Regions from separate parts of the Variovorax sp. J2P1-31 genome, predicted to be linked through region 2. Evidence: riboswitches for the same ligand, from Rfam matches in the RefSeq annotation. Region 2 holds a riboswitch; the other holds the start of a gene.
The links. Region 2 has a riboswitch for S-adenosylhomocysteine ahead of metH (methionine synthase). Riboswitches for the same ligand answer to the same signal wherever they lie in the genome.
Positions count from the first base shown of each region.

Region 1: linked by a shared signal. The riboswitch ahead of ahcY (adenosylhomocysteinase) and the one ahead of metH (methionine synthase) in region 2 are both predicted to bind S-adenosylhomocysteine.

Region 1 covers NZ_JASZYA010000006.1:116,741-121,520, reverse strand. Annotated here, with positions in the region: gene QTI20_RS30105 (peptide chain release factor 3) at 1-360, opposite strand, end outside; gene QTI20_RS30100 (hypothetical protein) at 476-1,141, opposite strand; S-adenosyl-L-homocysteine riboswitch at 1,283-1,350, shown strand; gene ahcY (adenosylhomocysteinase) at 1,416-2,855, shown strand; gene QTI20_RS30090 (TlyA family RNA methyltransferase) at 2,871-3,674, shown strand; gene metF (methylenetetrahydrofolate reductase [NAD(P)H]) at 3,652-4,485, shown strand; gene QTI20_RS30080 (septal ring lytic transglycosylase RlpA family protein) at 4,482-4,780, shown strand, end outside.
Region 2 covers NZ_JASZYA010000004.1:532,306-537,085, forward strand. Annotated here, with positions in the region: gene dinG (ATP-dependent DNA helicase DinG) at 1-1,670, shown strand, start outside; S-adenosyl-L-homocysteine riboswitch at 1,851-1,927, shown strand; gene metH (methionine synthase) at 1,951-4,713, shown strand.

The sequences.
Region 1 (4,780 bases), on a different contig from region 2:
CGTCTGCGCTTCCACGCCGTTGGCCGCGTCGATCACCATCAGCGCCGAGTCGACGGCGGTGAGCACGCGGTAGGTGTCTTCCGAGAAGTCCTTGTGGCCGGGCGTGTCGAGCAGGTTGATCACGTGGTCGCGGTACAGCATCTGCATGACCGAGGAGGCCACCGAGATGCCGCGCTGCTTCTCGATCTCCATCCAGTCGGAGGTCGCGTGGCGCGAGGCCTTGCGCGCCTTGACCGAGCCGGCGATCTGGATCGCGCCCGAGAACAGCAGCAGCTTCTCGGTCAGCGTGGTCTTGCCCGCGTCGGGGTGGGAAATGATCGCGAAGGTGCGACGGCGGCGGGTTTCGGATTCGAAGGTCATGGCGTGAACGCGGGGCGCGCGAAGGACGGTGAGCGCGAGGCGCTCACGGCGCGGCGGCTACGCAAAGCCGTCGATTTTAGCGAGCCGCCCCCGGGCTGCGGGGCGCCGGGGCTTGTTACATCGGCGGCGTGAAGCCGTGGCGCCCCGCGATCACGCGCATGGCGGTCGGCGTGCCGTTGCGTTCCTGCGCGTTGACCAGCACCTTGGCGCCGGGCGTGAGCAGGGCGTCGGTGCCGGGCCTGAAGGTCACGACGGGCACGTTCGGCGGCACGATCACCGTCTTCTCGCCGCCTTTGTAGCTGAGCTTGAGCTGCTGGCCGCCGCGCGCGGACGAGGGCGCGGCCGCCAGGTCGGCCACCGTGGCGTTGGTCATGGTGCTCTGCGGCTGCAGGTCCCAGGGGAAGTGGCCCTCGCCGGTGCCGCGCGCGGCCTCGGGGAAGACCAGCACCTCGAGCGCCTTCTGGGTGCCGTCGGGCTGCGGCATCGCGGCCGTGCCGACGAAGCTGCCCTGCTTGATGTCGGCCAGCTTGATCCGGTAGACCTCCGACACCGGCAGGTCGGCCGCGCGCGCGAGCGTGACCACCTCGCCGCCGCGGTCCTTGACGATCAGTTGCTTGGTGTCGTTGTAGACCACCGTGCCGCGGATGCGGACCAGCGGGGCGGCCGCGGGCGCGCTCGCTGAAGCGTTCTGGGCCGAGGCCGCGAGCGGCAGGGCGATACCGGCCGCGAGCACGGCGCCGGCCAGGGCGGCCGTAGGGAGTTTGGCAAAGAGGGAGTGCATGGAACCTCGGGCGACCACGCCAGACGCCAGCGGCGCTGTCACGCGATCGAAGCGACATGGTGGACTTCGGCGGCGGGCGCATCTGTCGGCCGGGGCCCCGACTCGCGGCGCACGGCCCACGGCGCAGTGGGCTAAAATCCGCGCTCCGAGGAGCGTTGCAGCGCCGCCAGGCGTGAGGCTCGGACCCATCGCAACGACGCTCATCCGCTGTTCTCGCGCGGTGAGTTTTCCCGTCGACCACAGTGGCCTCGTTCAAACAAGTTTTGGAGTTTCCATGAGCGCTGTTCTCAAGCCCACCCCCGTCTCGACCGCCGACCAGGCGATTGCCGATCTGTCCCTCGCCGCCTGGGGCCGCAAGGAAATCCGCATCGCGGAAACCGAAATGCCCGGCCTGATGGCCATCCGTGAAGAGTTCGCCAAGGGCCAGGCGCTCAAGGGCGCGCGCATCACCGGCTCGCTGCACATGACCATCCAGACGGCCGTGCTGATCGAGACGCTGCAGGCGCTCGGCGCCGAAGTGCGCTGGGCCTCGTGCAACATCTTCTCCACGCAGGACCACGCCGCCGCCGCCATCGCCGAAAAGGGCACGCCGGTGTTCGCCATCAAGGGCGAGTCGCTCAAGGACTACTGGGACTACACGCACGCCATCTTCGACTTCGGCCCCAAGGGCACGAAGGGCGAAGGCCCGAACATGATCCTGGACGACGGCGGCGACGCCACGCTGCTGATGCACCTGGGTCAGCGCGCCGAGAAGGACCTGTCGGTGCTCGCCAACCCCACCAGCGAAGAAGAGCGCATCCTCTACGCCGCGATCAAGGCCAAGCTGGCCGTGGACGACAGCTGGTACACCCGCAAGTCGGCCGAGATCATCGGCGTGACCGAGGAAACGACCACCGGCGTGCACCGCCTCAACGAGATGTCGGCCAAGGGCACGCTGCTGTTCCGCGCGATCAACGTCAACGACTCGGTCACCAAGAGCAAGTTCGACAACCTCTACGGCTGCCGCGAATCGCTGGTCGACGGCATCAAGCGCGCGACCGACGTGATGATCGCCGGCAAGGTGGCCTGCGTGGCCGGCTACGGCGACGTGGGCAAGGGCTCGGCCCAGGCGCTGCGCGCGCTGTCGGCGCAGGTCTGGGTCACCGAGATCGACCCCATCAACGCGCTGCAGGCCGCGATGGAAGGCTACAAGGTCGTGACCATGGAATACGCCGCCGACAAGGCCGACATCTTCGTGACCACCACCGGCAACAAGGACGTGATCACGCACGACATCATGGCCAAGATGAAGGACCAGGCCATCGTCTGCAACATCGGCCACTTCGACAACGAGATCGACGTCGCGTCGATCGAGAAGTACGAATGGGAAGAGATCAAGCCGCAGGTCGACCACATCACCTTCCCCGACGGCAAGAAGATCATCCTGCTGGCCAAGGGCCGCCTGGTGAACCTGGGCTGCGGCACGGGCCATCCGAGCTTCGTGATGTCCTCGTCGTTCGCGAACCAGACCATCGCCCAGATCGAGCTGTTCACCAAGCCCGACGCCTACCAGGCCGGCAAGGTCTACGTGCTGCCCAAGCACCTCGACGAGAAGGTCGCGCGCCTGCACCTGAAGAAGGTCGGCGCCATGCTGACCGAACTGACCGACGCCCAGGCCGCCTACATCGGCGTCGACAAGGCGGGTCCGTACAAGGCGGACACCTACCGTTATTGATGGCGCACCCAAGCTTTGCGCGCTGATCAATTGTTGGTGGAGCGGGGCCTCGCGGCCTCGCGTTCACAGGCCGTCCGCCTGATCGCGGGCGGATTGCGCTGGCGCGATGCCGGCAGCGGCGCCGAATGGCGCAGCGTGGGCAAGAACCGCGACGAGATCCCGGCCTCGGCCGAGCTCGAGCTCGCCGATGCCGCGGAGTCGCGCTATGTCTCGCGCGGCGGGCTCAAGCTGGAAGGCGCCTTGCGCGCCACCGGCGTCGACCCGACGGGCAAGCACTGCCTCGACGTGGGCCAGTCGACCGGCGGCTTCACCGACTGCCTGCTGCAGCATGGCGCGGCGCAGGTGGTGGGCATCGACGTCGGCCATGGCCAGCTGCATGCGCGCATCCGCGAGGACGAGCGCGTGACGGCCATCGAGAAGGTCAATGCGCGCGCGCTGGTCGTCGACGACCTGGCCGAAGAGGTCGAGCGCACCGATTTCGACCTGATCGTGGCCGACCTGTCCTTCATTTCGCTCACGCTGGTGCTGCCCGCGGTCGTGCCCTTCCTGGCGGCCGAGGGCGAGTTGCTGCTGCTGGTCAAGCCGCAGTTCGAGCTGCAGCCGGGCCAGGTGGGCAAGGGCGGCATCGTGCGCGACGATGCGATGTACCCGATCGTCGAGCAGCGTCTGCGCGAGAGCTGTGCCGCGCTGGGCCTGCGCGTGCTGCGCTGGATCGACAGCCCGATCGCCGGCGGCGACGGCAACCGGGAATTCTTCATCCATGCCATCCACGCGGACGGCGACCCAGGAGCCGCACGTGCGCCTTCCGCTGAGCTTTGAGTTCTTCCCGACCAAGACGCCCGAGGGCGCGGTCAAGCTGCGCGCCGTGCGCCAGCAGCTCTACGAGATGAAGCCCGAGTTCTGCTCCGTGACCTATGGCGCGGGCGGCTCGACCCATGCGGGCACCTTCGCCGCGGTGGGCGAGATCCTGGCCGAGGGCGTGGACGCGGCCAGCCACTTCTCCTGCATCGGCGCCACGCGCGCGACGGTGCGCACGCAGCTGGCCGAGCTCAAGGCCATGGGCGTGAAGCGGCTGGTGGCGCTGCGCGGCGACCTGCCCAGCGGCTACGGCGTGGGCGGCGAGTTCCAGTACGCGAGCGACCTGGTCGGCTTCATCCGCGCCGAGACGGGCCGCGATTTCCACATCGAGGTGGCCTGCTACCCCGAGGTGCATCCCCAGGCGCGTTCGCCCGAGGCCGACCTGCAGGCCTTCGCCGCCAAGGCCAAGGCCGGCGCCGACTCGGCCATCACGCAGTACTTCTTCAACGCCGACGCGTATTTCCGTTTCGTCGACGACGCCCGCCGGCTGGGCATCGACACCCCGGTCGTGCCCGGCGTGATGCCCATCACCAGCTCGACCCAGCTGATGCGCTTCTCGGACGCCTGCGGCGCCGAGATCCCGCGCTGGATCCGGCTGCGGCTGCAGAGCTACGGCGACGACACGGCCTCCATCAAGGCCTTCGGCCTCGATGCGGTGGCCCAGCTGTGCGAACGCCTGTGCGCGGGCGGTGCGCCGGCGCTGCACTTCTACACCATGAACCAGGCCACGGCCACGCTCGCGCTGCTGGAGCGACTCGGGCTGGACGCATGAGTCGCGGCGCGCGCCATGGACCCTGGCGCGCGGCGCTGCTGAGCCTGGCAGCGGGCTTCCTGATGACGGCCTGCGCGTTGCCGCCGGCCCCCGATGCGCCCACCGAGCCCGTGGCCGGCGCCATCTCGCCCGACCTCGCCCTGCAGCCCCTTCCCACCGGCCTGGCCGTGCCACCCGGCGTGGCCCCGCGTTCCGACGTGCCCTCGGTGCGCTACGACCTGGCGGTCTCGGGCCCGGACGAACTCACGCCCGACGACGGCGTGCCGGGCGACGACGGCCCGCGCACGATCTTCCA
Region 2 (4,780 bases):
AGTTCTACACCGGCATCGCGCACACGCTGTCGACCGGCGCCTGGGACGGCGACCGCGACACGCTGGACACGCCCCCCGCCGCCGAGGCCTGGCTGCCGATGGCAGCCGATGCCGCCTCGTGCAGCGGCAAGCACTGCCCCTCGTTCAGCCAGTGCGTGTACTACGAGCGCCGCAAGGCGCTGGTCGGCGCGCAGGTGATCGTGGTCAACCACGACCTGCTGCTCGCCTCGCTGGGCAACCGGCAGCTGCCCGAACTCGACAACTCGCTGCTGGTGCTCGACGAGGCCCACCACCTGCCCGCCACCGCGCTGGCCCAGTTCGGCTGCCGCATGGACCTGGGCCAGCACGCCTGGGCCGAGCGGCTGGCCCGGCGGGCGGTGCGCGTGGGCGTGCGCTTCGAGGTGACCGAGGTGGCCGACATCCCGACCCATGCCGCGCAGATGCGCCAGGCGCTGCAGGACACCGAGCGGCTGGTGATGGACCTGTACGGCGACACCCTGCGCGCCGGCCTCGACGGCCCGGCCGCGCGCGGCCCCGCGCGGGCCCGGCTGCCGCTGGGCGAACTGCCCGAGGTGCTGCAGGGCCCGCTGGGCCGGGTGGCGCATCACGCCTCGGGTTTCCTGGAGGCGCTGCGCGTGATCGCCAACGCCCTGCGCGCAGAGATGCGCGAGCAGCCCGCCATGGCGCGCAAGCTGTCGGCGATGTATGCCCAGCTCGGCGCGCTGGCGCCGCGCCTGGAGCAGATGCTCGACACCGCCCAACTGCTGCTGCGCGATGCCGCGCCCGACGCGGTGCCGGCCGCCAAGTGGTTCACGCTCGAGGTCTACGGCGAGCGCGAGGTGCTGCAGGCGCATGCGAGCCCGCTGCTGCCCGGCGCCACGCTGCGCCACCAGCTCTGGAACAAGGTGCGCGGCGCGGTGCTGACCTCGGCCACGCTCACCAGCTGTGGGCGCTTCGATTTCTTCCTGCGCGAATCGGGCCTGCACGGCGACGAGGCCGCGACCACGTTGGAGGTGCCCAGCCCCTTCGACTACGCGGCGCAGGGCCGGCTGATCGCGGTCGAGACCCGGGCCGACCCGCGCGATGCGGCCGGCTACGTGGCCGAGATGGTGCAGGCCCTGGTGCGCGACCTGGCCGAGGTGCGGCACGGCGCGCTGGTGCTGTTCACCTCGCGCGAGCAACTGCGGCTGGCGGTCGAGGCGCTGCCGGCGGCGCTGCGCCCGCGCGTGCTGCTGCAGACGGCCCTGCCGCGCCAGCAGCTGCTGGCCACGCACCGCCACCGCGTGGGCGAGGGCCTGCCCTCGGTCATCTTCGGCATGCAGTCCTTCGGCGAGGGGCTGGACCTGCCGGGCAAGCTGTGCGAATCGGTGTTCATCGCCAAGCTGCCCTTCGCGCCGCCCGACGATCCGGTGGGCGAGGCGCGCGCCGAATGGCTGCGCACCGTAGGCCGCGACCCCTTCACCGAGCTGGTGGTGCCCGCCACCGCGATCCGCCTGGCGCAATGGGTGGGCCGCGCGATCCGCAGCGAGGACGACCGGGCCAGCGTCTATTGCTACGACCGGCGGCTGGTGCGCACCTCCTACGGGCAACGGCTGCTGCAGGGGCTGCCGCCGTTTGCGCTGACGACGGTGCGGGCGGGGGAGGCGGCCGGGGAAGCGGCCGCGGCCTGAGGTATTTCTCCCTCTCCCTCTGGGAGAGGGCAGGGGTGAGGGCGTCAGCCTCACATCACGCGTGCCTGATCCACCGCCCATGCCCTCACCCTGCCCTCTCCCAGAGGGAGAGGGGAAAGAAGGCCCCCGCTGCAAGCCCCTCATCTGCCTCACACCCGGAATCCCGCCTAAAATCCCCACCCCCGAGGAGCGTTGCAGCGGCCGGCTTCACAGCCCCGCCAGGCTCGGGTCTGTCCCCGCAACGACGCTCACCTGAACCTTGTGCATCCAGGTGAGTTCCATGTCCGCTCCTTCCCCGTCCGCCGCTGCCGCCGAAACCGTTCCCCCGATGAAGCTGTCGGGCCTCGAGCCCGTGCTGATCGGCGACGGCACGCTGTTCGTCAACATCGGCGAGCGCACCAACGTCACCGGTTCCAAGGCCTTCGCGCGGATGATCCTCAACGGCCAGTTCGAGGAGGCCCTGGCGGTCGCGCGCCAGCAGGTCGAGAACGGCGCGCAGGTGATCGACATCAACATGGACGAGGCCATGCTCGACAGCAAGGCCGCGATGGTGCGCTTCCTCAACCTGATCGCCTCGGAGCCCGACATCGCGCGCGTGCCGATCATGGTCGACAGCTCCAAGTGGGAGGTGATCGAGGCCGGCCTGCGCTGCATCCAGGGCAAGGGCATCGTGAACTCGATCAGCATGAAGGAGGGCGAGGACCAGTTCCGCCACCATGCCAAGCTGCTGCGCCGCTACGGCGCCGCCGCGGTCGTGATGGCCTTCGACGAGAAGGGCCAGGCCGACACCTACGAACGCAAGATCGAGATCTGCGAGCGTGCCTACCGCATCCTGGTCGACGAGATCGACTTCCCGGCCGAGGACATCATCTTCGACCCCAACATCTTCGCGGTCGCCACCGGCATCGAGGAGCACAACAACTACGCGGTCGACTTCATCGAGGCCACGCGCTGGATCAAGCAGAACCTGCCCGGCGCCAAGGTGTCGGGCGGGGTGTCGAACGTGAGCTTCAGCTTCCGTGGCAACGACCCGGTGCGCGAAGCCATCCACACCGTGTTCCTGTACCACGCGATCAAGGCCGGCATGGACATGGGCATCGTCAACGCCGGCATGGTCGGCGTCTACGACGACCTCGAGCCGGTGCTGCGCGAGCGCGTGGAGGACGTGATCCTCAACCGCCGCCCCGACGCCGGCGAGCGCCTGGTCGAAGTCGCCGAGACCGCCAAGAGCGGCGCCAAGGACGAGAGCAAGCGCAACGACTGGCGCGGCACGCCCGAGGCGCCGGTCACGGTCGGCGCGCGCCTGAGCCATGCGCTGGTGCACGGCATCACCGACTTCATCGTCGAGGACACCGAGGAGGCCTACCGCGAGATCCTGGCCAAGGGCGGCCGCCCGCTGCATGTGATCGAAGGCCCGCTGATGGACGGCATGAACGTGGTCGGGGACCTGTTCGGCGCCGGCAAGATGTTCCTGCCGCAGGTGGTGAAGTCGGCCCGCGTGATGAAGCAGGCCGTGGCCCACCTGCTGCCCTACATCGAGGAAGAGAAGCTGCGCGACGAGGCCGCGGGCCGCGACGTGCGCACCAAGGGCAAGATCATCATCGCGACGGTCAAGGGCGACGTGCACGACATCGGCAAGAACATCGTCACCGTCGTGCTCCAGTGCAACAACTTCGAAGTCGTGAACATGGGCGTGATGGTCCCGTGCCACGAGATCCTGGCGCGCGCCAAGGTCGAGGGCGCGGACATCGTGGGCCTGTCGGGCCTGATCACGCCGAGCCTGGAAGAGATGCAGTACGTGGCCGGCGAGATGCAGCGCGACGACCATTTCCGCATCAAGAAGATCCCGCTGATGATCGGCGGCGCCACCACCAGCCGCGTGCACACCGCGGTGAAGATCGCGCCGCATTACGAAGGCCCGGTCGTCTACGTGCCCGACGCCTCGCGCAGCGTGAGCGTGGCGCAGTCGCTGCTGTCCGACCAGGCGTCGAAGTACATCGACGAGCTCAACGCCGACTACGACAAGGTGCGCCACCAGCACGCCAACAAGAAGCAGGTGCCGCTGTGGCCGCTGGCCAAGGTGCGGGCCAACAAGACGCCGATCGACTGGTCGAACTACACGCCCCCCGTGCCCAAGTTCATCGGCCGCCGCGTGTTCAAGAACTACGACCTGACCGAGCTGGCCAAGTACATCGACTGGGGCCCCTTCTTCCAGACCTGGGACCTGGCCGGGGCCTTCCCGGCGATCCTGAAGGACGAGATCGTCGGCACCGAAGCCGTGCGCGTCTATGCAGACGGACAGCGCATGCTGAAGCGCCTCATCGAAGGCCGCTGGCTCAGCGCGAGCGGCATCGTCGGCTTCTGGCCGGCCAACACCGTCAACGACGACGACATCGAGCTCTACACCGACGAGAGCCGCAGCGAAGTCGCGCTCACCTGGTACGGCATGCGCCAGCAGACCGAGAAGCAGGTGATCGACGGCGTGATGCGCCCCAGCCGGTGCCTGGCCGACTTCGTCGCGCCCAAGGAAAGCGGCCTGAAGGACTACGTGGGCATGTTCGCCGTCACCGCGGGCCTGGGCGTGGAGAAGAAGGAGAAGTACTTCGTCGACGACCTCGACGACTACTCGGCCATCATGCTCAAGGCCCTGGCCGACCGGCTGGCCGAGGCCTTCGCCGAATCGCTGCACCACCGCGTGCGCACCGACCTCTGGGGCTATGCGGCCGACGAAGCGCTGAGCAACGAGGACATGATCGCCGAGAAGTACCGCGGCATCCGCCCCGCGCCGGGCTACCCGGCCTGCCCGGACCACAGCGTCAAGCGCGCGATGTTCGAGGTGATGCAGTGCGCCGACATCGGCATGACGCTGACCGAGAGCCTGGCGATGACGCCGGCCGCCAGCGTGAGCGGCTTCCAGCTGAGCCATCCGCAGGCGGTCTACTTCAACGTCGGCAAGATCGGCCACGACCAGCTGGCCGACCAGGCCGCGCGCCGCGGCCAGCCCGAGAGCGAACTCGAGCGCCTGCTCGCGCCCAATCTCTGAGCCCTGTTCCGACGGGGCTTGCAAGCGCCGGCTGACGCGGCGCGCACGCGGAAGCGTCCATGCTGGC